DNA from 2 places in the Bacillus sp. 1A genome. Region 2 is predicted to be linked to the other one. Evidence: riboswitches for the same ligand, from Rfam matches in the RefSeq annotation. Region 2 holds a riboswitch; the other holds the start of a gene.
What was found. Region 2 has a riboswitch for cyclic di-AMP ahead of ACUN0F_RS24355 (APC family permease). Riboswitches for the same ligand answer to the same signal wherever they lie in the genome.
Positions count from the first base shown of each region.

Region 1: it holds a riboswitch for cyclic di-AMP, as region 2 does, so the genes downstream of both, ACUN0F_RS29810 (SipW-dependent-type signal peptide-containing protein) here and ACUN0F_RS24355 (APC family permease) in region 2, are expected to answer to the same signal.

Region 1 is NZ_JBQYLZ010000001.1:5,810,628-5,826,924, forward strand. It holds gene ACUN0F_RS29770 (patatin-like phospholipase family protein) at 1-411, opposite strand, end outside; gene ACUN0F_RS29775 (MarR family transcriptional regulator) at 540-1,001, opposite strand; gene ACUN0F_RS29780 (MFS transporter) at 1,142-2,323, shown strand; gene kdpDN (KdpD-like non-kinase potassium sensor) at 2,346-3,500, opposite strand; gene kdpC (K(+)-transporting ATPase subunit C) at 3,557-4,138, opposite strand; gene kdpB (potassium-transporting ATPase subunit KdpB) at 4,154-6,244, opposite strand; gene kdpA (potassium-transporting ATPase subunit KdpA) at 6,258-7,925, opposite strand; gene kdpF (K(+)-transporting ATPase subunit F) at 7,945-8,025, opposite strand; gene ACUN0F_RS29810 (SipW-dependent-type signal peptide-containing protein) at 8,022-8,126, opposite strand; cyclic di-AMP (ydaO/yuaA leader) riboswitch at 8,221-8,366, opposite strand; gene ACUN0F_RS29815 (hypothetical protein) at 8,625-8,855, opposite strand; gene ACUN0F_RS29820 (hypothetical protein) at 8,872-9,258, opposite strand; cyclic di-AMP (ydaO/yuaA leader) riboswitch at 9,352-9,499, opposite strand; gene thiD (bifunctional hydroxymethylpyrimidine kinase/phosphomethylpyrimidine kinase) at 9,585-10,406, opposite strand; gene ACUN0F_RS29830 (thiazole biosynthesis adenylyltransferase ThiF) at 10,413-11,432, opposite strand; gene thiG (thiazole synthase) at 11,425-12,195, opposite strand; gene thiS (sulfur carrier protein ThiS) at 12,198-12,401, opposite strand; gene thiO (glycine oxidase ThiO) at 12,417-13,526, opposite strand; gene tenI (thiazole tautomerase TenI) at 13,519-14,139, opposite strand; gene ACUN0F_RS29855 (ABC transporter substrate-binding protein) at 14,150-15,151, opposite strand; gene ACUN0F_RS29860 (ABC transporter permease) at 15,148-15,900, opposite strand; gene ACUN0F_RS29865 (ABC transporter ATP-binding protein) at 15,900-16,297, opposite strand, start outside.
Region 2 is NZ_JBQYLZ010000001.1:4,768,996-4,785,292, forward strand. It holds gene ACUN0F_RS24355 (APC family permease) at 432-2,258, opposite strand; cyclic di-AMP (ydaO/yuaA leader) riboswitch at 2,403-2,549, opposite strand; gene ACUN0F_RS24360 (hypothetical protein) at 2,689-2,817, shown strand; gene panE (2-dehydropantoate 2-reductase) at 2,872-3,816, opposite strand; gene ACUN0F_RS24370 (hypothetical protein) at 3,992-5,467, shown strand; gene trhO (oxygen-dependent tRNA uridine(34) hydroxylase TrhO) at 5,636-6,595, opposite strand; gene ACUN0F_RS24380 (Nramp family divalent metal transporter) at 7,087-8,382, shown strand; gene ACUN0F_RS24385 (M23 family metallopeptidase) at 8,339-9,280, opposite strand; gene ACUN0F_RS24390 (sensor histidine kinase) at 9,363-10,430, opposite strand; gene ACUN0F_RS24395 (response regulator transcription factor) at 10,420-11,118, opposite strand; gene ACUN0F_RS24400 (GNAT family N-acetyltransferase) at 11,261-11,791, shown strand; partial or broken gene ACUN0F_RS24405 (radical SAM/SPASM domain-containing protein) at 11,952-12,082, opposite strand; gene ACUN0F_RS24410 (class I SAM-dependent methyltransferase) at 12,110-14,155, opposite strand; gene ACUN0F_RS24415 (BA_1872 family lipoprotein) at 14,464-14,844, opposite strand; gene ACUN0F_RS24420 (hypothetical protein) at 14,904-15,113, opposite strand; gene ACUN0F_RS24425 (peptide ABC transporter substrate-binding protein) at 15,543-16,297, opposite strand, start outside.

The DNA of each region.
Region 1 (16,297 bases), 1.0 Mb from region 2:
ATTTAGTGCATCATCATTCGTTCCTTCTTTTTCAAAATAAACAGACTGTCCTGTTTCACAATCTGTTGTTCCTACAAGGAAACGCTCTGGGCTATTAAAATATGTTTCAAAATCAAACGGGACATGTTTTTCTGGAATTTCATGAAAAATGAACTCCATATCAAACAATTGGCGTTTTCTCCATAAATTTTTATACGATAAATATTGTGGGTGTGATGCATAATCAATATTGACCGTTTTATTTCTATTTCTTTGTCTGGAAAGATACGACGCTGCATGACAAGCACCAGCTGATACACCAATTACATATGGAAAATATAAATCTTGTTCCATAAAGTATTCTAATATCCCGCCCGTATATACACCACGCATACCGCCGCCTTCTAATACTAACCCCGTATTTTCAAGCATGTTATTCTCTCCTCTTTATATATTGACTCTTTAATTATTCACCATGTTAAGTATCTTTCTCTATTATATATGAGTTCTTTTAGAAATTATATTCAAAAGGCTTGAAATAAAGGAGTTTTTTCTTCCAATTATATTTCCAAATGACCGGAGACATCCTTTATAAACCTTTGAATAAAATCTTGCTCTTCTTCCGTATATCCATCTAACAATAGCAGCCACTTTTCTTCAGCTTGTTTATGCAATTTATCATGAGCTTTATATATTTCATTTCCGCTTTCCGTTAAGCGAAAGAAAATTTCTTTTTGATTATCTAACATTTGCATCTTCTCAACGAATTGCTTTTGAAACAACTTTGTACAAATTTTAGAGATTGCACCCTTTGTCATTCCCATTTCTGTCGTAATAGCAGTTACATTCATCAGAGCATTTTTTCCGATACACTCGATCACATGTAGTTCAGATAAAGACATACCACTTATACCTGTCTCACGAAGAAACTTCTCATTTTGCCCTTTCAAATGTTCTTCTTTTTTATGCAAAAGTGTACGAATGTCCGAAAGTATTTCCATTTGTTTCGTTGCATGATCCAATCCGTTCGCCCCCTAAGTTTCCAAAGAAACAATTTAACTATATACCATTTTAAAATCATTTTTTCATATTTACAAGTGAGAAAAACATGTTAAAATAAATTTAGTTTCCAACGAAACTAAATTACAAGGAGGTTAACATAATGAAAAAATCCAAACTACATTTCATTTTATACGTTGTCTGTATGAGTGCCTTACTCGGTTCCTTCGCTCAAAATATTTACACACCTATCTTGCCTATGATTCAAGCTTCTTTTCACACTTCTCTTTATCTAGTAAATTTAACAGTTTCACTATTCACATTCGTTCTTGCAATTATGCAGCTCATATATGGACCTTTAATTGATACAAAAGGGAGAAAATCTATCCTTATCCCTAGTTTAATCATTAGTACAATTGGTTCAATCGGATGTGCTTTTTCGGCGAACGTTTATTTATTTCTATTTTTTAGAGCTGTTCAAGCTATAGGAATAGCGGCTATACCTGTAGTTGCAGCAACGATTATCGGTGATTTATTTGAAGGAAAAGAACGCGGAGAAGCGATGAGCCTTTATCAAATGTTACTTGCTCTCGCACCTGCAATTGGCCCTCTTATAGGTGGTTATCTCGGCAGTATAAATGGCCATTTATACGTATTTTTGTTTTTATCTACACTTGGCATTCTCTTATTAATTATAAACATTTCACTACTTCCAGAAACAAAACCCACTGTAATTAAGCAACCGCAAGCAAAAAAGAAGTACTGGTTTATCTTAAAAAATAAAACTGGATTTTCTATTACTCTTATTGGCTTCATTCAATTTTGTATTTACTTTTGCTTCCTCGTTTTTTTACCGAGTATTTTAACAAATTTATTTCACTTAACTGCAAGTGAAATTGGTCTTATATTTGTACCTATGTCCCTTTCTATTATGTTAGGAAGTTATTGCTACAAGCTTTTGCAAAAACGCCTCACAACAAAGCAAGCTTTATTCATCACTAGTTTCTTCAATATTATATGTGTCACTTTATTCTCTTTCACATATAGCATCAATATCTCATTCATCATTATCGTTACATCTTTATATGGTTTTAGTATGGGACTTTCTATGCCAACTCACACTACTTTATTAACAGAAGAATTCGTACAAGAACGCGCAACTGCTATCGGTATGTACAACTTTATTCGCTATCTCGGTATGGGAACAGGACCACTTGTAGGTGGATTTCTTTTATTTAATCAAAATTACTTTTGGATTTTCTTCCTAGGTGCAATTATGTTTCTATTCATAATCTTATATGCGATGAGAATGCTACGCTTCCCTGCCACACAAGAGGCAAAATAGAGACCTATAGATGGTCTCTATTCTAAACTCTTTGATCTGCAACGATATGAATATCAATATACTTCGTTTCTCTCATAATTTCATTTACAATTGAACCTTTTCGTATTTCTTCCCAACGTGTTCTTGCCGATTGTCCGAGTAAAATTTGTGTTACTTGTAGTCCTTTCGCGACTTCAATAATAACATCCGCTGGCTTTCTTCCTTTTGCCTCTTCTAAAACAAAACTCGCATCAAATTGATTCGTTAGCAACTTCCACTCTTCAATCGTTTGCTTTTTCCCTGCTGAAAGGGACTCTATATTTTCTCTTTCAACATTTAATACATACAATTCAGCGTTTAACCGATCCGCCATGCGCCATCCCCGTCTTATTAATTTCGCTGCTGTTGAACTGTATTGTACACAAACGAGAATTTTTTCTTTTACACCAATCGGTTCTATAACGGTTTGACTAATTTTCTCTTCCATATCATCTGCCACTTCACGAAGCGATAATTCTCTTAGTGCCCCTAAATTATTAAGTGTAAAGAAATTTTGTAAGCTTTGCTGAATTTTTTCCTCTTTATATATTTTCCCGTCTATTAATCTCTTCCTTAATACCTCCGGCGTTGCATCGACGAGCTGAATTTCATTTGCTTTTTGTAAAATAAAATCTGGAATACGTTCTCTTACTTTTACATTCGTAATTTGAGCTACAATATCGTGAACACTTTCTAAATGTTGAATATTAAATGCTGATAATACGGATATACCAGCGTCTAGCAATTCCTGTACGTCCATATAACGTTTCTTATTTTTAGATCCAGGAATATTACTATGCGCAAGTTCATCCACTACAACTACTTGCGGTGCACGTTTTATAATTCCTTCTACATCGAGTTCATAAAATACTTTCCCTTTATAATCTATTTCTTTTAAAGGAACTTTTTCTAAATCAGCAATTGCTTCTTCTGTCTCTTTTCTTCCATGCGTTTCAATTAAACCAATTACAATATCCATACCGTCTTTTTTCATCTCTCTTGCATCAAAGAGCATTTTATAACTTTTCCCTACTCCTGGAGCTGCTCCTACATATAGCTTTAACTTCCCGCGGTTTTGCTGACGAATATATTCTAAATATTCCTCTGGCGTTCGTCTTTGAAACGTCGGTTTATAGTCATCCGCATACAAAACACTCACAACCTTCCTTTCGAAACAACGCTACCTCAATCCGTTAGATTGAGGTAGCACTGTTACTATTTCAGTAGTTTCTGTAATTCTACATTTAACTTTAAAACGTTTACGCGGTTCTCTCCAAATAAGCCAAGTGCCGCACCTTCCGTTTGATCTTTAATCAACTGATTTAGTGTTTCTTTCGGAATATTCGTTAATTTAGAAATACGATCCACCTGCACAGAAGCTGCCTGCGGACTAATGTCAGGATCAAGCCCTGAACCTGAATTCGTCACTAGATCCATCGGCACTTCTGTTACCGGAACAGCCCGGTTTTGTTTCTTCCACTCTTCAATACTTTTCTCTACTCGTTTCTCTAAATCTGGATTAGACGGTGCATAGTTATTTGAACCAGATGCTTCTGCCTTATATTCAATACTAGAAACACGTCCATGAAAATAACGTGGATCTGTGAAATTTTGACCGATTAATGTAGAACCAATCACTTCATTTTTATCATTATATATTAGACTTCCATCCGCATTATCCTTCATTACCGCTTGTGCAATACCAGTTACAATAAGCGGGTATACAAGGCCGCACAACACTAAAAATGTAAAAGTAATACGGACAATCGATGATAGTATACTTTGTTTCTTCGCCATCTTTTTCCCTCTCCCTTATATGAACAAGCCGACAATTATATCAATTACTTTAATTCCAATGAACGGTACAATAACCCCGCCAAGTCCATAAATAAGTAGGTTTCGGCTAAGTAGTGCATTCGAACTCATCGGTTTATATGCGATACCTTTCATCGCTAATGGAATGAGTAATGGAATAATAACTGCATTAAATATTAATGCTGATAAAATCGCTGACAGTGGTGATGTTAGTTTCATAATGTTTAATGCTTCCATTTGCGGAATCGCAAGTGTAAACATTGCTGGAATGATTGCAAAATATTTTGCGATATCATTCGCAATACTAAACGTCGTTAACGCACCGCGCGTCATTAACAATTGCTTACCAATCCCTACAACCTCAATAATTTTTGTCGGGTTCGAATCTAAATCAATCATATTCGCTGCTTCTTTCGCAGCTGTCGTACCACTATTCATCGCTAATCCAACGTCAGCCTGCGCTAATGCCGGCGCATCATTTGTACCATCACCCGTCATCGCTACAAGTTTCCCTTTATCTTGCTCTGCTTTAATAACCGCAATTTTATCTTCTGGCTTACACTCAGCAACAAACTCATCTACCCCTGCTTCTTTTGCAATCGTTGCTGCTGTTAACGGGTTATCACCTGTACACATAACCGTTTTAATCCCCATTTGACGCAATTGCTCAAAACGCTCACGCATACCTGGCTTTACTGTATCCTTTAAATAAATTAAACCGTAAATACGATTATCCACTGCAACTACAAGTGGTGTCCCGCCCTCTTTGGAAATGGAATCTGCTTTTTGATTTACATCTTTCGGAATCGTTCCACCTTGTGACCTAACCCATTCAATTACGCTACCTACAGCACCTTTTCTCACTTTCGTTCCGTCCTGTAAATCGACACCACTCATTCTCGTTTCTGCTTTAAACGGAACAAACTCACCTTGTTCTGCAATTTCTCGATTATATGATATAGATTTCATTTTTACATATTCTATAACCGATCGACCTTCTGGTGTTTCATCTAAAACTGAACTAATCGCAGCCCATTTTCCTACTTGCTCAATCGTTTCATTTCCTACAGGAAGCAATGTATGTGCCATTCGGTTCCCGAAAGTAATCGTACCTGTTTTATCTAAAATGATTGTATTAATATCACCCGCAGCTTCTACTGCTTTACCCGACATCGCTAACACATTGAACTTTGTCACGCGGTCCATCCCGGCAATACCAATTGCTGATAATAAACCACCAATTGTCGTTGGAATTAAACAAACTAACAACGCTACAAGTACAGCTGTATCAATTTGAAACCCTAAATAGTTTGTAAAAATCGGCAACGTCACAACAACGATTAAAAAAATAAGCGTTAAACTCGTTAATACTGTATTTAAAGCAATCTCATTCGGCGTTTTTTGACGAGCAGCTCCTTCTACTAACGAAATCATTTTATCAATAAATGATTCACCAGGATTACTCGTAATGACAATTGTAATCTCATCACTTACGACCATCGTCCCGCCTGTTACAGAACAAAAATCGCCGCCCGCTTCTTTTATTACAGGAGCTGATTCCCCTGTAATCGCAGATTCATCAACAGACGCTAATCCTTTAATTACTTCCCCATCACTCGGAATCATTTCTCCTTGTTTTACAATAACAACGTCATCTTTTCTCAGATCAGTTGCTGAAACTTGAACAATGTCTCCATTTTCTTTTACAACATTTGCAAACACATCTTTCTTCGACTGTTTTAAAGAATCGGCTTGCGCTTTCCCCCGTCCTTCCGCTAACGCTTCTGCAAAGTTAGCAAATAAAACTGTAAATAATAGAATGAGAGAAACTGTTATATTAAACCATCCTGCTACACTACTAGAACGACTTGGAAGAAACGATAAAATGAACGTAATGATAAATCCAATCTCTACAACAAACATAATCGGATTTTTTATCATGACTTTCGGATTCAATTTCGCAAAGGATTGTTTTATCGCATGTTTCACGATATCACGATCCATCGTTTTCGCTTGTCTAACTTCATCTTCTACAGCATGTATTTGTGACTCATTTACTCTCTTTTCTTTTACTACTACCGGTCTCATCATTTACCCTCCATTACTTCAATGTAAGAAATTCTGCAATTGGGCCGAGTACTAACATTGGGAAGAATGTTAATGCACCGACAATTACAATTGTTCCGATGAAAATGCCGCCAAATAAACTATTATCCGTACGGAACGTTCCGACTGTTTCTGGTACTACTGTCTTTTCTTTCAATGAAGCTGCAACAGCTAGCATCGTAATTAAACTGAAATAGCGCCCTAAAAACATAACTAAGCCAGTTGTAATATTCCAAAACGGTGTATTATCCGCTAACCCTTCAAATCCGGATCCGTTATTCGCAGCTGACGATGTGTATTCATATACCACTTGCGTTAAACCGTGGAAACCAGAATGAGAAATGGCATCCGTTCCTAAACTTGTTGAAAGAGCTAATGCTGAAAACCCTAAAATAAGCAGTGGATGAAATAGTATCGTTACCGCAATTAATTTCATTTCCTTACCTTCAATTTTCTTACCTAAAAACTCTGGTGTCCGTCCAACCATCAATCCAGATATAAAGACTGCGATAATCGCATACATAACAATGTTCACAAAACCAGCTCCAACGCCGCCGTACACTGTGTTTAACATCATATTTACGAGTGGTACTAACCCGCCAATTGGTGTTAACGTATCATGCATCGTATTAACGGCTCCTGTTTCAGCAGCTGTCGTCACTGTTGCGTATAGGGAAGAAAATACTGTTCCAAATCGTACTTCTTTTCCTTCTGTACTCCCTTGTACATGTTCGATGCCCATTCCATTTAACGCTGGATTCCCATGTAATTCAGATGTAGTAATTGTTATAAATCCTAGTAAAAACACCATGAATAGTGATACGAAAAGGATACGACCTTGTTTTTTATTTCCTACGATTCGTCCGTACGTAAATGGAAGTGCTGTTGGCAATAACATCATAAGCATCATTTGTAAAATATTACTCATTTGCCCTGGATTTTCGAAAGGATGTGTAGAGTTTGCTCCGAAAAATCCACCGCCGTTATTTCCGAGTTCCTTAATGGACACGAATGATGCAACAGGCCCACGTAATATACTTTGCTTTGCCCCATCAATTGTTTGTGCTGTAACTGCCCCGTCTAACGTTTGTGGTACACCAAGTGCGACAAAGATTAGCGCTGCAACAAACGCAATAGGAAGAAATACTCTCGTTAAAGCTCTCGTAAAATCAATGAAAAAGTTACCGAGTTCCTTCCCAGCAAGCCCTCTTATAAACGCCATTACAAGTGCTAAAGTCGTTGCTGGTGCTGCAAACATTAAAAATGTAATTCCGATTAATTGTGATAAATAAGATAAACCATTTTCACCGCTATAATGCTGTAAGTTTGTATCAGCCATAAAACTAATTGCTGTATTAAAAGCAAGCGTAGGCTCCATCCCTTCAATATGCGCTGGATTTAATGGCAATACTCCTTGTAGTCTGAAAATGAAATATACGACAACAATCATAAATCCATTTAATAAAACTAATGACAATGCGTACTGTTTCCACGTTTGATTGTATTCTTTTACACCCGTAATTTTAAAAATAAGTTTTTCAAAAGGCCCGAATACTTTATCTAACTTTTTACTACCTTGAAAGGCTTTCTCTAAATAAATCCCCATTGGCTTTGCCACAAGAATAAACAACAGCATGGTAATAACAACTGCGACCCAAATCATAATGAATGATTCCCCCTAATTAAAACTTTTCTGGATTTAATAATGCATACACTAAGTACACAGTAATTGCTGCAACAATAACCGATAAGGCAACCGTCATGATTGCTTCCCTTCTTTCACAACTTTATCTGACCAACTTGCAAGACTTACCATCGATGCGACTAACACAACAAAAATCCCGATCATTACAACATCTAACATAGCTACCCCTCTTTTCTGTAAAAATTTACCATTAAATTATCAAAAAAAGAACACTAAGCTCTACTTAGTGTTCGAAATGAACAACACAAAGTAAACCTCCTCTCTAAACGCTTACGAGGTTAGCTGTCGGATTCGGGCCTAAAGAGTAGCCCTACTTTCAAAACTGAAAGATTCACCCCAAGTGACGATGCACAAAATTGGTTCCCCCGCTCCATTTCTGGAACTCAGCGATTTTAGGTTTTTTTGGAAATTTTATGAATGATTTATGAGAGTAAATATACTCCTCTATATTTAACTTGTAAAGAGTCAAATTACTTAAAATAAGAAAATATCCATCTATTTAAACGCTTACATTGAGTGTTATTAATATTATTTCATCTGTTTTCTCGTCTTTTCTTTCTTTTTCACAGAAATGATCTTTTAAATACGAAATAAAAAGAGCGAATGAGATGAAGTGCATAGCTTATTGCACTCAGCATTCGCTCTTTTTTTCACTATTTATTCTCCACGCAAAAACGCGCGCAAATTTCTCCCGCGAATATAAACTTGTGACAATTCTGCATGTAGCTGCTCATATTCGATAACATCTGTTTTTAAATATAAAGCGTCTTTCGATGGCAATATGATATAGGGCCTTGGAAAAATAGGATCAAGCACCACCAATTCTTGAACTCGCTCTACTGATACCGCCCAACGATTCGCTATATCTCCTAGTAACAACACCTTCATCTTCTTTTCACCCACCCTATTCAAAAAATAAAAAAGATATATTATCACAATTCGTAAACACGACAAATGCAGCTCCAATTGTTTCATAGAGCCTCGCTGGATATCGTTTATTCCTTGTAACAACAGTAATAGGTGCTTGAAAAGAAAAGCGAATGTGTTCTGTGAAGAAGCTAACGATTGGAAGCTCATCCCCTAGTAAAATTACCTTCTTAATACACTCACAAATACTAGTAAAATCTTGCTCCTTACTACAACTATACGTCCAATCAAATCCACAATTCCTCACTTCGGCCGCTATCTCTTCATTTGCTGTGAAAATAATTAACTCATGTTGATATGCTACTAAATCTATTAAACTATTTACCTTGCTTTCTTCCCCAACACAAATAAGTGTTAATTCCATGTACCTCATCCTCCTTAGCATAAAAGAACTCAAACATAGATTGATATTCCCCTATACTAATCAGATCGATGAAGTGATGTATCCATCATGGCACCGTCCTCTCTCAAGACGCTTACGAAGTTAGCTGTCGGATTCGGACTTTGAGAGTAGCCCTACTTTCAAAATTGAAAGATTCACCCCTAGTGACACTGCACAAATTGGTTCCTCCGCTCCATACAATTGGACTCAGCGTATTACAAAAAATGTATTCTGGCTGATATATTACTCCTGTAATTGGAAAAAGTAAACAGAAAAAAAGCCAGTTACAAAACTGACTTTCCACTTACTTATACACGCGTTTTATTCACTTTATATGCAAAATGATTCGTCGGTCCATGACCACTTCCAATATTCAATGGCTCTTCAATTGCTATACTAATAAATCGTTTTGCTTCTTGAACTGCCTCTTCAATCGAGCATCCTTTCGCAAGTCCTGCTGTAACCGCTGAAGCAAATGTACACCCGCTTCCATGCGTTTGCTTTGAAGGAATTCTTTCACTTTTAAATTCGATAAACTGCTCACCATTAAAGAGTAAATCAACTACTTCATTACCTTGATACTCTGCATGTCCGCCCTTCATAAGCACATATTTTGCACCCAATTCATGCAGTACTTTCGCAGCTTCCTTACTATCTTCAATATTATGAATCTCCATTCCAGTTAACACTTCTGCTTCAGGCACGTTCGGTGTTACAACAGTTGCTACTGGTAATAAATATTCTTTTAATGCTTGTACTGCTTCTTGTTGTAATAATGATGCACCACCCTTAGCAATCATAACAGGATCTAGTACAATATTATTCCAGCCAAATTTATTAATATGTTCTGCTACAATTTGAATAATTTCACTGCTAAATAACATTCCTAGTTTCACAGCATCTGGTGTTAAATCCGTACCAATTGAATTCAACTGTTCCGTAATACCTTCTAACGAAACTGGATATACCCCTTGAACGCCAAGCGTGTTTTGAGCAGTAATTGCCGTAATAGCCGTCATCCCATACACACCAAGCTCTTGGAATGTTTTTAAATCCGCTTGAATGCCGGCACCGCCGCCACTATCAGATCCTGCAATTGTTAAAGCTTTATTTACTTTCATCCCACTCATCCTTTTCTATCCAAAATAGCGATGATAAATTGTTTTTGCTTCGCTTATATCTTTCGTTCCATGTACGAGTACACGTCCATCTTTGAAAGCAACTAATCTCTTTTCTTCAACTGAAAATGATAATAAATATGGATTTACATTTAAATCATTTACGCGATCTTTCAGCAGCTCTTTGTATCGTTCAAAATCCATTTCTTCTTTATGAGGTGGCCTAATTTGAACTGTATTTCTTCCGCATAAAACTGCTGTTTTTGATGTGTTTTCTTTATTTAAATACGGATATAATGCATTCTCTCCGCACGAAGGACAATTGTGTTTACGAAGCTTTTGCACATTCATACATGAATATTCATTCTTCCATACATCAAACGATACAAGTCCATCTCGAAGTGACTCGTAATCTTCCACTAACAGTTTAAGAGTTTCCGTTACTTGATGAGAAACGACGAGAGATACAGCAGGTGATATAATACCCGCTGTATCACATGTCGCCCCGCCAAGCGGAATCGATTGTAATAGACAAGATAAACATGGCGTTTTACTAGGAAGAATTGTGTAAGAAAGGCCGTAACTCCCTACACATGCTCCGTAAATCCATGGAATAGAATGTTTTTGCGCTATATCATTCACAATAAAACGTGTTTCGAAATTATCAGTTGCATCAATCATTACATCTACGTTTGTAACAAGCTCTTCTAATTCCTCAGCTGTTACATCTTGAACGAGAGCCTCTACTCTTACTTCACGATTGATCTCTGCTAGACGTTTTTTTGCCGCTACAGCCTTCGGAAGATTATTTTCTACATCACTCTCTGCGTACAATTGTTGTCTTTGTAAATTACTCCAATCGACATAATCTCGGTCAACAATCGTTACTGTGCCAACACCTGCTCTTACAAACATCTCTGCATTTGCACTACCTAATGCACCTGCACCGATAATGAGTACATGCTTTTCTCTTATCTTTCGTTGCCCCTCTTCTCCAATTGGAGAAAATAATTCTTGGCGAGAATATCGATTATTCAACTACGCTCATTCCTTCTAAAGGACTGCTTGCTGTTGCACAACGTTTACGTGCAATACGCCCCGCTTCAAATCCTAATCGTCCTGCTTCAATACTTAATTTCATTGCTTGTGCCATTTTTATTGGATCTTTTGCTCCCGATACAGCCGTATTTAATAACACACCATCCGCTCCTAATTCCATCGCAAATGCCGCATCAGCCGGGCTACCGATACCAGCGTCAACGATAACTGGCACTGTCGCTTGTTCAATAATGAAACTTAAATTTAATGGATTTACAATACCAAGCCCTGAACCGATTGGTGATGCTCCTGGCATAATTGCATGCACACCTAGTTCTTGTAATTTACGTGCTAATACAACATCATCAGATGTATACGGAAGAACGATAAATCCTTCTTCTAGTAACATTTCAGATGCCTTTAACGTTTCTACTGGATCAGGTAATAACGTTCTATCATCACCAATAACTTCTACTTTGATCATATCGCAAAGCCCCGAAGCTTTTGCTAATTTTGCAATACGAACAGCTTCTTCAGCATTTTTTGCTCCAGCTGTATTCGGTAATAACTTATATTTTTTCACATCAAGTTTCTCTAATAAATTAGGCTGCTTTGCATCAAATATATCCATACGACGTACTGCGAACGTTAAAACCTCAGCCTCAGATACATCAATTGCCTTTTGCTGTACATCAAAATCAGGGAATTTCCCTGTTCCTAATAAAAGTCTAGAATGAAATGAAAATGGTCCAATGTTTAACATAATCAACCGCCTCCTACGAAAGTTACAATCTCAATTTGGTCTCCATCAAAAACAGATGTATCTGTATGATCATCTTTTTGTAAAATATCTTTATTACGCTCTACTACTACAATTCTGTTATCTAACTCTAAATGTGTAAGTAGCTCAGCCACTGTTTTTACACTCTCTGGCACTTCCATTTGATTACCATTAATTTTTAAATTCAAACTTCCATCCCCTTTCTAAACCGGTTTAGAAAGCAATGAATCTAGCAAGTGATTCTCCTGCTTTCCTTCTATTAAATCAGCCATATACTGACCAGAAACCGGGCTTAATAAAATGCCATTTCGATAATGTCCAGTACAAGCATATAAACCTTTTATTTCTTCATGCTCTCCCATATAAGGAGCTTCGTGATTTGATTGTGGCCTTAATCCTGCCCATGTGCTTTCCCACTCTGCTTCTTTTAAAGCTGGCAATATTGTATAAGCACGCTCTAATATAGAAGTAATACTTTCTGGTTGCACTGTTTTATTAAACGTATGAGGCTTCATCGTTGCTCCAATTACGTAACGTCCACCACGCTTTGGGGCAATGTAAAATCTTTCTTGGAAAATAGGCGCCTTTAAAAGTGGCTTTCTACTTCTTACCGCTACTACTTCTCCTTTAACTGGATATGTACCCCATTCGCGGTGAAAATAACCTAGTAACTTCGTGCTCCATGAACCACCCGCAATCACAACCTTCTCGCACGCGATAATACCTTCGCTTGTAACAATCCCAGTCACTTTATTATTTTCAATACGAATATCAAACACTTCTGTCTGTTCATATATATCAGCACCCGAGAATGATGCGGAATGTGCGAATGCTTTCGTAAGCTCTGGTGCAATAACATGACCGTCTTTTGGATAATATACAGCACCTATAATTGACTCAGATAGAAACGGCTCTTTCTCTCGTAAAAAGTCGCCTGTTAGAAAATAAGAATCTTCACCTGTTTTCTGCTGCCAATCCATAATGTGAAGAATTCTTTCCTTCTCATCTTCATTTTGGGCAATGCGATAAATGCCTTTCTCTTCATACCCAATATCGATGCCTGTTTTTTCACGTAAAACTTCTGCAAGTTGTGGAAATATAGCACGGCTTTCTCTAGCAAGTTCAAATAGTGGGTCATACGCATCCCATTCTGCCTGAACCCCAAGTAAACCAGCGGCTGCTTTCGAGGCTTCAGATGCAATTCTTTGCTTCTCTACAATCGCTACTTTATGTCCTCTTTCTGCTAGAAAATGTGCAACTGAGCTACCAATTACACCTCCGCCAATAATCGCTACATCATACTTCTTACACATGTTTTTCCGCCCACTTTCTTATTGATTCCTTATAAGATTTTGCTTTGCTATATGGATTACTACTACTTATAATCCCAGACATAACAGCAATACCACTGACACCGTTAGTAAGAACATCCCCTGTGTTTTCCGTGGTGATTCCTCCAATTGCTGTAATCGGTATGGATAAACACTTTGCAATGACTGAAATTTCTTCAAGCCCTCTCGCTGGCACACCTTTTTTACAATCTGTCGGAAATACATGACCATAGACGAGTGAATCCGCTCCATTCTTAAATGCATCGATTGCCTCTTCTAAGGAATGTACAGAATAACCGACATGCAAATAAGAAAACTTTTCTTTCACTGACCTTACATTTGCGCTTCGATATCCTAGCTGCACGCGCGGAATGTTTAATAAAATAGCAATATCAATTCGATCATTTATCACTATTTTCGATGCCGGAAAACCTTTCTTCAAAAGACTTTCCACACCTTCATACAATTCCTTCGTACTTTTCTCACGTTCACGAATATGCAAATAATCAATCTCACTTTCAATTTGCATCGCTACATTCACTAACTCTTCGAATGACATGTGACCATTTGAGATTACATGAAGCTCATTTTTCATATTCATTCGCCTACTTTAAAATGTTTTCGAATAATTCCTCAGCCGGAATGATTTCTTTCGTCATTCCTTTATCTTTCAGCCATTTATTTTGTTTCTCCCATGACTCTTTTGAATCCGATAAGAATGGCTCATCTTTCGTTTCCATCTTCTCTAATAAAATTTTCATACTTTCTTTTTCAACTTCTGGTACAAGCGGGAAGTTTTCTTTTTCTTGATGATTTAATAAAATATTTAATGCTTCATCCGGATTTTTCTTCATGAAATCATAGCCTTTTTTCGTACCACGTAAGAAGGCTTGCAACGCTTCTTTATCTTTTTTCAACGTTTTATCACCTGTTACAAATACAAGCTCATGATAATTCGGTACACCGTAATCGGCTGGATTAAAGTATGCTGGTTCATGACCTTCATGACGCATAACAGGTACTTCATGGTTAATGTATGCCCCTGTTACCGCATCCACTTTCTTCGTAATTAATGCCGGTACTAAATCAAAGCCAACATCGACTACTTTCACTGTATCTGGATTACCACCAGCTTCTTTTACCATCGTTTTTAAATACATCTCACTTAAAGGTGTTCCAGAATATCCAACTGTTTTCCCCTCTAAATCTTTTGGCGATTGAATGCCTGCTGATTTCAGCGATACAACATGATTTAATGGTGAACGTACGACAGCTCCAATTGATTTCACTGGAATTTGTTCATTTGCTTTTGCCATGACAACATCTGGCTGATAATATAAGCCAACCGTTACTTTTCCTGCAGCCGCTAAAGTTAATGGATCAGTCGGATTAGAAGGGAATTTTATATTCACCTTTACTCCTTCTTCTTTAAAATAGCCTTTTTCAATTGCTGCATAAATAAAGCTATGTACCGCATTTGGGTACCAATCAAGCATGACCGTTATTTCTTTTTCCTTTTTACCCTTATCTGACGCTGAATTACTAAAACATCCAGTAATCATTGCAACTAATAATGTCAACACAAAGATGCGTTTTAAAAATTTCATGAATGCTTCCTCCAACTAATAAATTTCTTTTCTAAAATCGAAATAAGTATGACGAAGAAAATAGCTAATAATGATAACAATACAATTGGTGCAAATACACCTGCTCCGTCTAACTGCGTCATCATTCTTTTACTGAAATATCCAAGCCCAGCTTGTGCACCGAGCCATTCACCGATTGCTGCCCCAATTACACTAAGCGGAACTGCAATTTTTAAAGCTGAGAAAAAATAAGGAAGAGCAGACGGCAATTTTAATTTAAGAAAAACATCTTTTTTCGTTGCCCCATACGTAACTAATAGCTCCTCCCATTCTTTTTTCGTACTGCGTAGTCCATCATACGTATTGACCGCAATTGGGAAAAACGTAATTAAAACAGTAACAACAACCTTACTCCAGATCGTATATCCAAACCATAAAACGAAGAGCGGAGCAAGCGCTGTAATCGGAATCGTTTGTGAGGCAACTAATAGTGGATAAAATGCTCTCTCCATCCAATTACTCGCATTCATTAACATCGCTAGCCCTACCCCAAGTACGATAGAAATAGCCACCCCTATTAAAACGACGGATAAGGTTGCCGGCAAATGAACCGTAAATAATATATCTTTTAGTTTCCAGATCTTCATCACAATTGCAGACGGTGACGGTAAAATGTACATTTCGTCTACGATTCTTGCGCCTACTTCCCAAAAGGCAAGTAAAATACTAGTAAGTGTAAGGGCAGGTAATAGCTCCTTCAACCGGTTCATCATACGAGTACCTGCCTTTGTAACATACTAAGAAGCTCATCTTTAAGCGCTAACACTTCAGGCTTATATAAATCTTTTCTTGCTCGATTACGATCAAGTGGTACAACCCTCTCGGTTAAAGTAGTTATCGGTTGCTGCTCTACTACTAAAATTCGATTAGAAAGAAACAACGCTTCTTCCACATCATGAGTGATAAATAAAATTGTTTTTTCCCACTCTTTCCATTGTTCAAACAGCCATTCTTGCAAAGATGCCTTCGTTAAAGCGTCCAACGCGCTAAACGGTTCATCTAACAACAATATCTCCCCGCCTGTTAATAAAGTTCGAATAAAAGATACGCGTTGTCTCATACCACCAGATAAATCTTTCGGATATTTTGTCTCATACCCTTGTAAGC
Region 2 (16,297 bases):
TAACTTTTCATATGTGGTTAATATGAATAAGGTTGTATAATTTTTCTATCTCAACACCATTCCCACATTTGTACAGTGAATATATTACACGGAAATACTATTCATTTTAAAATAATTTTCGTACAGAATTATGAAATTTCGTTTTGTTTTCATGTAAGTTTTGTACTGTAAGGTCATTTAAACACAGCTATTTATCTATCGTAAAGAAGTATTTTCATTCCCTTTATTTTCAAGCTTTCCTGTCCTTATTTCAAAATATAATCCGCTTCACTTTTTCAATTGAAATATCCATATATCACAACAAAAACCTCTACTTGTTCATAGATACAAAAATTATATTGATATATTTTTTAGACCCATATGCAATTATGCATAGTGTATACACAAAAAGGATAGCTTTACTTTCGTAAAGCTATCCTTAAAAAATCTTCTTACTTTTTCAAATGATATGGAACTGTCGTAATAACAACATTTCTTTTATAGAGTAAATACGCACGAATGAGTAAACTAGACTGATTATGAAGAATGTTATGCCAACCTTTTTTCGGAATGAACTGTGGTATAACTACAGTAACTCGGTAATTTGACTCACTCGCTTTATATTGTACTGTATCAATAAACTTTGTTAGTGGCTGAATAATACTTCTATAATGAGAATGTAAGGTAACAAGCCTTACTTCAGGTTGCCACTTCTTCCATTTCTCTTCAAATTTCTTTTCCTCTTCTCTGTCAAAAGCAACATATACAGCAATAACTTGATCTGCCGAAAGAGCCTTCGCATAGTTCAATGAATTTTCTACTACATGCGTCATACCAGCTACAGGAACAACAATTACATTTCCCTCAATTGGAACAAGTGGCTCACAAGTTTTTAAACTTAATTGATCACCCACTGCATCGTAATGCTTCTTAATTCTATGGAACAAGAAGATGATGGCAGGTAAGAAAATAAGGATTGACCAAACTTGTGCGAACTTAGTTAAAAAGAACATACTCATTACAATAAAACTAATGACTGCACCAATTAAATTGACCGTTAATCTCAAAGCCCATCCTTCAGGTTTTTCACGAAGCCATTTTAATACCATCCCCGTTTGAGAGAGTGTAAACGGAATAAATACACCTACTGCATATAACGGAATTAAATGTTCTGTTTGCCCTTGGAAAGCTACAATTAAAATAATCGAAGCAATTCCAAGTATAATAATACCGTTTGAGTAACCTAGGCGGTCTCCTCTAATCGTAAACATTCTCGGTATGAATTTGTCTTTTGCAAGGTTAACTGCTAATAGCGGGAATGCAGAATACCCTGTGTTAGCAGCAAGAATTAATATTAAAGCAGTTGTACCCTGTATAAAATAGTACATGAAATTACGCCCAAAAGTTTGTTCAGCAATTTGTGAAACAACTGTTACTTCTTTACTTGGAGTAATTCCGTAATAATAAGCTAAGAAAACAATTCCTGAAAATAAAACTGCAAGTAATGCACCCATTGCGAGCAATGTTTTCGCTGCATTGTTAGGTGCAGGATCCTTAAAGTTTGGAATTGCGTTAGATATTGCCTCAACACCCGTTAAAGCAGAGCTTCCTGAAGCAAATGCTCGTAACAGTAAAAACAAACTAATTCCTGCAACTGGTGTTCCAATCGGTGAATGTAATGTCGGTGAAACTTGACCAGTTATAATATTATAAATACCTACACCAATTAATATAAATAGTGCTAAAACGAATAAATAAACAGGATATGCTAAAACGGAAGCTGATTCCGTTACCCCTCTTAAATTTAAAATAGTAATCAATATAACAAATATAATCGCAATGATTACATTATGTGCATGTAAACTAGGGAAAGCTGATGTAAGCGCATCTGTACCTGCTGATACACTTACTGCAACAGTTAAAATATAATCGACTAATAAAGATCCTCCAGCTATTAGCCCTGGATTCATCCCTAAATTTTCTTTTGATACTACGTATGCGCCACCGCCGTGCGGATAAGCAAAAATAATTTGTCGATAAGATAAAATAAGGGCTGTCAATAATACTAATACCCCAACAGCGATAGGAATAGAATACCAATAAGCTACTGCTCCTAGGCCTGCTAGTGCGATTAATATTTGTTCTGGTCCGTATGCAACCGATGACAATGCGTCAGAAGATAAAATAGCTAACGCCTTCGTTTTATTAAGCTTTTGCTCTCCTAACTCAGTTGATTTTAACGGCCTTCCAATTAAAAACCTTTTGATTGATGAAACCACTGCTGTCCACTCTCCAATAATTTTGTACGAACTTTTCTGCTAGTTACAGCGGGTAAACGATTTCTTCAGAAAACAAAAAATGTCTACAAGCCATAACGAAATAGACTTGTAGACATTATTTTTTTTGTCGCACAAGCTCCACCTTCCTTCTCAATATAACGCTTACGAGGTTAGCTGTCGGATTCGGGCCTATGAGTAGCCCTACCTTTTTCAAGGATTCACCCCATTGGATTAAGTACTAATCCATAAGAACGGGTCCCCCGCACCATGCGGTTTCAGCGATTTAGAAAATTGAAACTGTGGATTATAATACTCCTTTATTTTCAAAATGTAAACAAAAATTTTGAAAAAGAAAAAATTTAAATGATTGCGCATAATCCGCTAGTAAATATACATAATGAATACTAAAAAATCAATAAAGGAGACTCATATGTCTAAAGAAAAGAAGCCTATTTTTTCCGATTCCTATTTAGATGCATTAGCAAATGAAATTAATCAATTATACGGTAAACGTGAACAGGAAATAAATTTGACAGATAGAACGAAAAGAAATAAATAATTTGTCATAAAAAAGAAAGCAATATACTTATATATTGCTTTCTTTTTTATTTTTTCATACATCCAATTGTATTGCTGATCTGTTAAAGGTCATTTCTTCATACACTTTCAAATTTTGATATACTACCCCTAATAATGGTGCTTCTATAGAAAATTGTTTCGCTACATCTAGTAAGTATCCTTGTAAGTGCTCGCCTTCAATGAACGAACCTTTTTCCATATCACGCTGCATCGATGACTTCATATCATACGAAATTTTATCAATTGTTTTCATATGTTCTTGGGCAATCCCATCCTTAACTGGAGCTTTCATAGATCTCATGATTTGCACACATTCTTCAAATAAGTTTTGGATAAAATCGTGTCCACCTTCGCTTTCGCGAATCGGTCCTATCGGTGCACGCATTAATGTCGTCACACCCGACATTACAGTAATAAATAAATATTTATGCCACATATCTTGCATAATATTTTCACTTAAAACAAAACTAGATTTCGTACCTGCAAATGCTTTAGCAATATGCTTTATTCTCTCTGAATCTTGAAGCTTCATTTCTCCAAAGACAAGTCTGTTGGCAACACTCGTTTGTACAATCTCTCCTTGATCGTTTAACGTCGTCTCGATAAAGCATAAACCGCCAATTACTTTTTCCACGCCGAATTCCTTTTGTAATAGTGATAAATGAGCGATACCATTTAACAATGGAATGATGACAGTATTTTCACCTACAAACGGCTTCAAATCTTGAATCGCCTCGTTTAAGTGATACGCTTTTGTTGAAAATAAAATAACGTCAAATGGAGAAGTTCGATCTTCTTTCGTTATTAATTTCGGTTGGAAGGAAAAATCCCCATTAACACTACGAATAACAAGTCCCTTTTCCTCTAATTGCTGTTTTCTTTTACTGCGGACAAGAAACGTAACATCTTCTCCTTTTTCGACTAATCGGCCTCCAAAAAAGCCTCCGACGCCACCAGCTCCTAATACTAAAATACGCATACAACATCCCCCTTTTCAAAATACAATTTTATAACGTGTAGTATACATAACATTATACATGTCCCCTACTAAATAAGCTGAATTTTCATTCTTAATCAAGGATAAAACAGTGGTTATTTTCAAATGAATTTGGGCATGTTGTTTTTATAGCATATATGGAAAGGAAACAATGTAAATGGAGGCAATACAAACAATCGAGGAAAAAGATGTAGCAACAGCTATATTTCAATTTATATTCCCGTTTTCTTTTAAAACTGGATATGAACAAAATATGTTCCCTTTCTTACAGAAAAATGATTTCCGCCCTTTTAGACTCGATCATCTTGAAAATGAAAATACATACTACGGAAAGTTTCAAGTTTCACATCAAAATATGGAAGCATACTATCTTTCATTTACAAATAAAATTCTATTTCCTCACTCAGAGCATCAAAAAGGATTACAACGCTATTCTAAAGACCTTAACTTAACTGGACATTTAACAACAAATCTTATTTCCATTCCCTTCAAGATTCATTCTATTGATGTAACACTTTGCCCTTATGAGCTTGGCTTCTTAACAATTCGGACAGAAATAGAAACCGCTTCAAACATGACATTATCAGAAGCAATCGAATTCGCCGCCCGCTTCCGTGTACTTGAAACTAAAAATGATACAAACGAGACTATTTGTATTGAATGTAACGGAAAACAATACTCACAAGTGGAAAAACTTATATTCGGTGATTTATTTCACGGTGTAACAGACTTCTTTGAGAAAAAGAGATTGCGGAGCTCTTACTTTCAAACCTTTCCTTTCTTTGAAGACCAAAGAATGTATGTACAAACGTTATTATCTATAAAAGAAGATATGGACCTGAATGAAGTGGATGTTTATCGTACTTCCAGCCTTTCCGGATTAACAGACGATGGTAAGCCGTATATTAGCGCAAATAATGTTCCTTATATTCAAGATTATTTAATAAAACATTCTTATCAAAGATGGGCTCCTAATCGCTACTTTGTTATGGAAGAACATATTTTTACATGTATAACAAATGAAGGTGAGCAAGCAATCGCTAAACTTGCTAGTCAAATGTACGGGGAATTTTATTACGCTTTATTATTAAACTTATTTCATAAAGTTGTTTTATTAAAGATGGCGAACGCTTATGCTGAACTAAACATTGAACAAGATACAAATGAAATAGAGCAATTAATTTATTCAATCAATTCATTTACAGCAAATTACTTTTCTTTAGAACTAGTATCCCAATCACAGAGTGAAGATATTTTCTTCCGCTTAAGAAATCTATTTAACATTGAAGTACTATACTCGAATGCAAAACAAAATCTTGACAGTTTGTTTAAATACCAAGAAAATGTCGCTTCTAAAAAAGATAGCCTTTTACTATTAATTTTAACGCTCTACTCTGTAGTAGGCCAAATGTTAGGGTTTACTATGATCGATCTTTTAAGAAACACCGATTCAAACAAAATATCGTCTCCACTTGAATTTTTCGCACTTTTAATAGCAATTAGCGGTATCGTCATTTCACTTATTTTAGGTGCGCAAAGTTTATACCAATGGAGTCTACAACATAAACGAAGAAAAGCATGGGTAAAACAAACTGTGCTTTCTGCTGTTAAAGAGAAAGATGATAAACATTAAAAAGGGTGATTTTCAAATTACAAATACGTAGAGCATTTCAGTGAATGAAATTTTTATCAGCGATTTTTAAGATATATCGACTTACCGACAAAAACTGATAAAAAACACATAGTAAAAAAAGTACTCCAAAATAATATTTGGAGTACTTTTTTATTACAATAATTTAGCTTACTTCCCTGCTTGGATTTTCTCTAATGCAGCAGCTACTTGCTCTTCAGTTAATTCGTGTTGAACGATATAACGATTACGTGGGTGTACACGACATTCATGAGAACATGCACGTAAATGTTTCGCTTCGTTTTCTTCAGAACATAAAATTTTCTTATTACATTCTGGATTTGCACAGTTTACATAGCGCTCACAAGGTTCACCTGTAAAGTGGTCTTTACCAACGATAACATGCTCTTTTTGGTTTACTGGTACAGAGATACGCTCATCGAACACGTAACATTGTCCATCCCAAAGCTCACCTTGTACTTCTGGGTCTTTTCCATACGTTACAATACCGCCGTGAAGCTGACCTACATCTTCGTAACCTTCACGAATTAACCAACCAGAAAACTTCTCACAACGAATTCCGCCTGTACAGTATGTTAAAATCTTTTTACCTTCAAGTGTTTCTTTGTTTTCTCTAATCCAATCTGGCAACTCACGGAATGATTCAATATCCGGTTTAATCGCACCTTTAAAGTGACCTAGATCAAACTCATAATCATTTCGTGCATCAATGATAACTGTATCTTCTTGTTTCATTGCCTCATAGAATTCTGTTGGCTCTAAATATTTACCAGTTATTTCTTTCGGATTAATGTCGTCTTCTAGACGAAGTGTAACTAACTCTGGACGAGGGCGTACGTGCATTTTCTTAAATGCATGTTCATCTGCCTCATCAATTTTAAAAACGATTCCAGCAAAACGTGGATCATTGTTCATTGCTTCCATGTATTTCTCTGTTTGCTCAACAGTTCCAGAACAAGTTCCATTAATTCCTTCTGTCGCTACAAGAATTCTTCCTTTTAACTCAAGTGATTTACAAAATTCTAAATGCTGTTCAGCAAATTCTTCTGGATTTTCAATTGTTGTGTACATGTAATATAGTAATACTCTATATGGTTTTGTAGTTGCCAATTTATTTCTACCACCTATCTAAATTTTAAAATCATGTATAAGTTAACGTTCATATCAAAACATATATAATAAGAAAATACATACTAAATTGTACTTAGCCTATTTTCTTCTATTTACAATTTTTTCTATAAGTTAACGAAAATAAAAACAAGATTACATCACAAAACACTATGGTTATGTTGTAATCCCAATATATTATATATCATACAATTTCATTTCCATCAATTAATATGCTGTAATATAGGCTCTATGTTCACATAAATTTCAAAATTAGTCCTTTAATTCATTATGTTTCCCCATGTGATCACACCATAAACTCCCATTTTTTTATAACACGACACCATCTATTGTAGCAAGGCATATAATTTGCACTAAGGAAACATTTGTGTTCAAATAAAAATATCATCTAATACATTTAAATGTATTGAAATAAACAATAAGAATACTTACAATAATTTCATCAAGTTAACATTTCAAAGGGGAAAACTACTATGAATAAAGATATATCAAAAGATGAACAAGTCCCTTCTCAAAGTACAACTGTTCAATCAGCACACTTAGCTTTAAGTGGAGAAACGAAAGGCTGGAAAAGACTGTTACCGTTTTTAGGACCCGCTTTTATCGCATCCGTAGCTTATATTGACCCTGGTAACTTTGCTACAAATATCGCAGCTGGTTCACAATATGGATATTTACTATTATGGGTTATATTCGCCTCTAACTTAATGGCAGTATTAATTCAAACTTTATCAGCTAAATTAGGAATTGCTACGGGAAATAATTTACCTGAAATTGCTCGCGAACACTTTCCAAAACCTGTGTCTATCGGCTTATGGATACAAGGTGAACTCGTTATTATGGCTACAGATTTAGCGGAATTTATCGGGGCAGCACTCGGATTGTATTTATTATTTGGAATTCCGATGTTACCAGCTGCTTTAATTACAGCAGTCGGATCATTTATTATTCTTGAGTTTCAACGCAGAGGATTTCGCCCACTAGAAGCTATTATTACAGGGATGATTTTTATCGTAGTAATAGCATTTGGGATTCAAGTTTTTTATGCAAAACCAGAATTAAGTCCCCTTCTTTCAGGACTATTTATTCCAAAATTCCAAGGTGTAGACAGTATATTACTTGCAGCAGGGATATTAGGTGCGACAGTAATGCCACATGCAATCTATTTACATTCTGCATTGACACAACGCCGCGTGGTTGGAACAACTGACGAACAAAAGAAAAAGATTTTCCGTTTCGAATTTATTGATATCATTATTGCAATGGTTATCGCTGGAGCAATTAATGCGAGTATGTTAATTGTTGCTGCTGCACTATTCTTTAAAAATGGCTTGCATGTTGAAGATCTTGATGTTGCTTTTAACCAGTTCAGTACTTTAGTCGGTCCAGTATCGGCTGCTTTATTTGGAATTGGGCTCTTATCAGCAGGACTATCTAGCTCTTCTGTCGGTACAATGTCAGGTGACATTATTATGCAAGGTTTCATTCGAATGCATATTCCGTTATACTTACGCCGCTTTATTACAATGATTCCACCATTAGTTATTATCGCTTTAGGTGTAAATCCAACTTACGCTCTAATCATGAGCCAAGTCGTCTTATCATTCGGTATTGCTTTTGCATTAGTGCCACTTATTATGTTTACAAGCAATAAAAAAATTATGGGTGCGCTCGTTAATCACCGCATAACAACCTTTATCGCTTGGATCATCGCTGTACTTGTTATCATTTTAAATATTTTCTTACTGTATCAAACATTTGTAGGGTAATGAGAAAAGGTATTCCAATAAAACTGGAATACCTTTTTTCATTACCACTTATGTATGTACCTCTTTCTGGCATTATCGTACCTTTTTCAGTTCGAAAGTAAAGTGGTAATCCTTCCGAAAGAAATATGCTCACCTTGGATGGATCCTGCCTTTGATGATGAATATGTAAATGCGGCTCACTTGAACTTCCTGAGTTACCAACTTGAGCAAGTACCTTTCCTTCATTTACATGTTGGCCTTCCCTCACTTTAATCGATCCTTTTTTTAAATGGGCAAGAATCAAAAATGTCCCTGATTCATCTAGTCGCAAATAAATATGATTCCCCGCCATTGACTCAAAATTATCCGATCCTGGAACTACATCTTTTTCATCGTTATTGATTGATACAACTGTTCCAGAAGCTGGTGCCATTACTTTCGCTCCATATATTCCATAATCCTCTAACTTACTACTTTTCACTTCAGCAGGCGGAATAAGAATATCATATGCCCATCGTTCATTTGGTTTTATAACATGATAGTTCGTTTCTAACCGATCACCACCCCAGCCCACTAGTGCTCGTTCATTCAAAGGAAAGCGAACTACTGCTTTAGGATTCATAGAATGTACATCTGCTGGGTAAGCAAGTCCCCCTATGTTAGCAAACCATCCTAAAGGCCAAGCTCCAATTATAGAGAAAAGAACGATGAAGAGTAGCGCTTTATCTATTTGCTTTCTGAAAATACCTTTCCACACAAATAGTAATACTGATCCTATCAAAATAAAGAGTGATACTATGCTAAAGGCTTGTATACTCCACCAAGCAGTGACTGATATAACACCTTTAGCTAAATAAACTACACTCCAACTTATAATTAAAAACGCAACTAAAATTATTAATACATATTTCCTCCACATGTTGTATCCCCACTCTCATATCTTTGTTCTACATAATACGAAGTGAAAATTACGACATACAAAAGAAATACTTACGACTTCCTTACAATTCTTTATAATGCGGTAAGACGATGGTGAAAACAGTTTCTTTCTCGTTACTGCGCACAGTGATATCCCCTTTATGAAGCTCTGCTATACTTCTTGCAATTGCAAGTCCCATTCCTTTTCCACCCGTATGAGAGCTACGTGATTTTTCACCGCGATAAAACTTCTCAAAAACGTAAGGAAGGTTCTCATCCGGAATACATTGTCCAAAATTTTTAATTTCTATTTCAGCATTCATGTCTCTTTTAGAAACTTGAATTAAAATATCCTTTCCGTCTTTCCCGTACATAATACTATTACTAATTACATTTTCGAATAGCCTCACCATAACCGCTACATCTATTTCCACATGTAACTCCTTATCACCGTTAATACGAAAGCTCATATCGGCATCATCTAGTAGTGGTACAAAATCAATCATGATTTGTTCAATGAACGCTTTCATATTTACTACACTTTTATGTAATTCGATTTCTCTATAATTTATTTGACAATATTCTAATAAATCATCTACTTGATTTTTTAATTCATAACTTTTTCGCTTTAATATACTTACATACTGTTCACATTCTTCTCTATTTGAATGAAGCTGATTTCCTAACAGGTCCGCGTAACCGATTAGAGATGTTACAGGTGTTCGTAAGTCATGAGAAATATTACTAATCATTTCAGTTTTCATTTCCTGCGATTTTTTTTCATTTTCGATTGACTCTTTTAAACTTTTCGCCATTCTATTAACATTCGCTGCTAATTCACCAATCTCGTCATTTTTTGAAATAGGTATAAGTATTTCAAAATTACCACTACTTATTTCCTTCACACTCTTGTTAATTTCAGATAATCTTTTCATCATTGTTTTTGTCATGAATGCAAAGTATGTTGTAGTAAAAATTAAAAAAACTATAAAATATAAAAATGAATATTTTTCCTCTAATGCAGTAACATGACTATATATATTTCCAATTAATATTTGAAACGTTATTATACTTACAGTTGCTAACAAAATGCTACATATGAATGCGATAAAAAACTTAGCTCTAATGCCTTGTAATGATTTAATCTTCAATTTTATATCCGACTCCCCAAACATTCTGTATAAACTTCGGTTCTTTTGGATTCTCTTCAATTTTATTTCTTAATCTTGCGATATGAACCATTACTGTATTATTACTTTCATAGGCTCTTTCTTTCCAAACGCTTTCATATATTTCTTCAATAGTGAACACACGATTCTTTGCAGCTGCCATTAAGTACAAAATATCATATTCAGTTTTCGTAAGATTGATTGTTTCTCCATATAACATTACTGTTCTAGACACTTCATCTATTTCTAAACCCCTAATGTTTATTTTCTTTTCTATTACTTGGACAGTATTTTGATTGAAATATGTATACCTTCTTAATTGAGCCTTCACTCTCGCTATAAATTCAATTGTACTAAACGGTTTCACAATATAATCATCTGCGCCAGTACTAAATCCAATTACTTTATCTACATCCGATGATTTTGCGCTTAAGAACATAATTGGTAAACTATGTTTCTCTCTAATCCTTCTGCACAATTCTATCCCATCCATTTTTGGCATCATAATATCCAGAATTGCAAGTTGAATACTGTTATTATTTATTATTTCTAAAGCCTCTTCTCCGTTATGAGCACTAAAGACTTTAAAACCTTCTTGCATTAAATTCACGTTCACAAATTGAACAATATCTTGATCATCATCTACAATTAAAATTGAGTTTTTCTCCATATACATACCTCTTTTTGAAATATATTCCACAATCCATTTTATCACAAATTAAAACCATACTTCCCTCTTGAATAATCTTTATTTTCAGACTAGATTATATAATAACAATACATTCTAGTTTCAGAAGAAATGGAGTGAAAGTATGTTTCCTATATTAAAAACCGACCGACTCATTTTACGAGAACTTACCGAAGAAGATGCACCGGGTATACTACAATGCTTTTCTAATACTGATGTACTGCGCTATTATGGCCAAAAACCGTTACAAGATATTGATCAAGTGAAACAAATTATTCATAACTTTAAACTGAGTTACAATGCAAGAAGCGGCATAAAATGGGGAATCGAATTAAAAGACAAAAAAGAGCTCGTTGGAACAATCGGGTTTCATGATTGGTCTTCTGAGCATAAACGAGCCAATATAAGTTATGCCTTTCTCCCTGAACACTGGGGAAATGGATATGCGACGGAGGCTGTTTCTGAAGTTATATCATACGGTTTCCACACACTTCATTTAAAACGGATCGGAGCAATTGTATTTCTTGAAAATGAAGCTTCCAATAAATTGCTATTAAAATTAGGATTTGAAAAAGAAGGCGTTCTAAAAAATTATATGTATCAAGATGATATCCCTTATGACACGAATTTTTATTCTTTATTAAAATCGGTTTAATAGAAATTATGCGTAAAAACTCGTTTCAGCATAATAAATCAGGATAGTGCATCTTTAACGAAAGATGGGAAACCGAGCGTTATTCATTTCTTAGATCATCATACGACTGATGCGAAGTACAATAAATTATATAATTTTAAAAAGGGGCATGAGCATATTCTTACTCATATCCCTTTTTTACGTTCTTTTTCTGTTTTCGCAATGCTTTTGGAATGTATATTCCATGTAATCTCCCGTTATTGCATATGCTCTAGAACGAGATCCCCCACAAACATATCGAAACTCACAAACTAAACTTTTTAAAAGTTTTCAACATCATTACCTCTTTTCTAAAACCATAAAGAATGTACTATCCGGTAGCGCAACAACATTCCCAGACTCATCTTTAAACTCGATTTTCTCGCTAAGATGTTGTGTATATCCACCCTGTAAATAGTTCATAGCTTGAACGATGTTTATTTTATCTCCAAAGATACCCTTTACGAAATCCTTATATTCGTTTAGCGTAAATATTCCAAACTGCTCTTGCACCTCGTGAACGAAGGAATCCTCGCCCCATGTATACGTATATAAGAACTCCATTGCATCATTAACAGGCATTTTGACTGTATCGTCTGCAAGTACCTCATACTTGATTATACGTCCCTTGAATTCACGGACATACTGCTCTAAGAACTTCATTCCGCCTGCATCTTTAAAACGAATCAACCGTATTAACGTTTTATCTTCGGTCATGATGCCATCACGAATGATAATACGGCCTCCTGGCTTTAACACCTCATAGGCACTCTGCAGCCCTTTTTTAATTACTTCATGATTGAATTTCTTACCTTCATACTCTATATAAGAGAACAGCTCATGAAGGATAGAAGAATATACAATCGTATCAACCGATTCTTTTCCAAATGAGCTGCTTAAATTGATTGCATCCCCTTTAATGACGTCCCAAGAACGCCCCTCGTTCTGCTTCTTCTTTTTCAACGTATCAATCACGTTTTCGGAAATATCTATACCGTAGATTCGTTTGTCCTCTGTCTCTTCTTCGATCATGTCTAACATGACACCACCACCGGCTCCGACATCTACAATCGTATCTCCCTTTATATAATCAAGAATAATTCGTTTATCATCAGCTGAGCTATTCATATGTTCCAGATACACTTCTTCATTATGGAATCTATCATATGCATCCTTACGTAACCCGAAGAAATCAAAAAGCAGCACATTTGCCCGAGCATGCATCATATCTATCTTTTCTGCCTCTACACAGAAGGTAATTAACGCCTCACCTACAGCAGAAAACTGAAACGATACATACGCAGTCTTCATATCTTCATCGACTTTAACCTTAAAAGAAACATGCGTTTCATTCGGCTTCTCGTTCTCACGATACTCTCGTAGATACTTCTCAATAACCCGCTTACGATACACGTTGTCCTTTTTCTCACCTTTGAAATCATAGTGCAACTGTTGCATCAATTTTTCGAAATGTATATGCTGAACTTTTCTAGAGCCTATCTCGTTCTTTAACATAACAAAAACTGTCCAAATATCCTCAAAGCTAAGAGCATGCATAGACGGTTCTACATACCACAAATCCTTATCAGATAAAAATGTTTGAACGTCTCTCTTCTCGCTCCCCATAATTATATCTTTTTCAAATACTGACTCCTTATGTTTTGGCGTGAGTCTATGTATGCGAGAAGTAAATGGCTCCATATAACCATCAAACAGGCCATCAATTGTAATCTTCACATCGTTCTTCACTTCACTCCACAAAGCTTTTGATACGCCTTCAATAATGCATTGGTTAAGATAGTATAGAATCTCCTTTAACCTAACGTCTCCGTATTCTTCTTTATATGTGTTAATTAAATCAACATGAGAGTCCAAACGAGCCTCCCCGCGTATATACTGCCCGATTAATCCATGTGTTCTAATTAAATCTCGAATAAACAAATACTCAGTAGAGTTTAAGTTTGTCTCTACACGTTCAATAAACTGAATATCACTAAAGATATCAGCAGAACCCTCGTTATGTACGAATAGATTAATCCCGTTTTTCTTCCATTGCTCCCGCTGTTTTAAAGATCCTACCTTTGCAAGCTCACTATACGTTAGTACCTTTTCAATAATACGATACGCTTCTTCATCTAAAGGCAGTCCATCTAACACTTGTAGCGTACGGTGCACATAGTACAACACCGCATCTGTTTTTAATGTTCCAAGTACTTGTACATTCTCATAGTTTTGATGTATCTCCTCTGCCTCGATTAAATACTTTAACCACGTAGGGAGAGTATCGGAAAACCCTTTAATGTATTTATTTAGAATCTCAATGTTTTTCAACTTATTTACCCCCATATATAATCAATATCTGTAGTAAAGTCTGAGACACCTTCTCTAAAAAGATCATCACCCTATGTCCCCCTTTACCATCTAGAACTCTTTCAAATACAAACGCTTCAAACCCAGTCTTTTGCTCTTGTAAAAAAGAATTATCGGGTTTGTAACACATTCTTTTGTTCATCTCTTATTGTAACTTCATCAGGAATTTCGGCGGAATAAACAGTAGGACTCAGCGGATCACTTCTTACATTGATAAACATATGTTGTGATAGAATCAACCGAAAATGGAAACGGCAAGCGGGTGCACTCCACTTGCCGTTTTTTCATAGCTTAGTATGTATTTGAATTTCTTTTGCTTTCTCTTTTTCACCTTTCACGCGTACAATTAAATCATATGATCCGGATTTTGGAGCTTCAAAAGAAAGCAAACCTTCTTTTTGAGAAGTGATTTCTTCTTCATAAATTACCTTATCATCTTTTGTAACTTGTAATAAAATTGCACCTTCTTCAACAGCTGCTTCATAAGGAATTTCCACATTTCCTTTTTCAGCTTTAACCGTTTGTACATCGTAATACCCTTGCAACGAACCAATTTTCAAAGTCGTTTCGCCATTTTTTTGAACCTTTGTGACTTGTGTTGCTGTATTGCATGCACTTAACAATACAACAAGAGTGAGAACCATAAATAAACGTAGTAATTTCATAAAAATTCTCCTTTTTTATGTACATGAATTAAAATTCTAACTCTAAATTTTGTACCATCTTATTTCCCACCTCTTAAAATAGCTTTTTTTACAATCAAATACATAATAGAGAATAGTAAACAAGCTCCCATTGTACCAAAAACTACAATTGAAATTTTACCTGCTAATGTTTCATTTGAATCTAATGCATTAGGTAAGATTGTACCAAAAATTGCAATACCGGCTAATACAACCATAAAATATTTAAATCTTTTTACTTTCTTATTCATACTAATTATCCCCTTTATTCCTTAAACCAAATCCCCATAAACCTACACCAGGACCTAATAGTACATGAAATTTGACTCTACTTTTTCTAGCTTCAAAGAATCCCCCGAGATTCCCAAATTAATATCGTCCAAGTATTATACATACCAATTCATTCATATAGAAAAAGTCCCGTTCAAATCAAACACTTAAACTCCTCTTTTTTATAATACTCAAATAATTCCACACAAACATCTCTATCAATTCATCTTAATACCTCAATTACCTTTTAAGTATATCAATGACAAAATAAATAATCTAATATTTTTTATAATTAAAAACAAACATAGTTACAACAAGAAAATGTTTGTATGCTGATCTGTACTGCATTCCCTTATTCCATGTACTCTTAAAAAAAACCTTACTTTTTAAAAAGTAAGGTTTTTTTGTATTTATTCATTAGCAATATAAGCATTCTTATAAGTATAAATACCACCAAATTGATGCTTCTCAATTCCTTTTACATAACCCTTTTGTACGTAAGCTGAGCCCATTTGATAAAGCGGTGCAACCGCAGCATCTTCTAACAAAATACGCTCGGCCTCTTGCAATGCTTCCCATCTTTTCTTCTGATCTAATACTAGATCGCTTTTCGCTTTCTTTATTAATTCATCGTAGTGACGGTTAGAATAATCCATTTTGTTATTTTGATTATCCGTCGTAAAGAGTTCTAAATAACTAATTGGGTCTTTATAATCCGGTCCCCAATTTCCCATAGATATATCGTAATCTCCTATTTGTTCTAATTGTAATTTTTGCTTAAATGGCTGTTGTTTAATTTGGATCGCGAGTCCTTGCAAATGCTTTTCTAAGTCACCCTTTATATATTCTGCCATACGTTTTGCATTATCTTGTTCAAATGTTAAAAACTCGAGGTTTACTTGTTCTACTCCAAGCTCTTTTTTCGCTTCTTCCCAAATCTTTTTCGCATTTTGCAAATCATATGGAGAAAGATCTCCGTTTTCTTTTCTAAAATCTTTACCAGTCTCTTCATTTATATGACCAGCCGGTACAAGTCCGCTTGCAGACTTTGCCCCGTTATTAATAAAATGAGCAACGAAATCTTCTTTATTTAACGCTAATGAAATAGATTGACGCACCTTTTTATTTGCTAACGCATTATTTTTCTCATTAAAACGTAGCATAG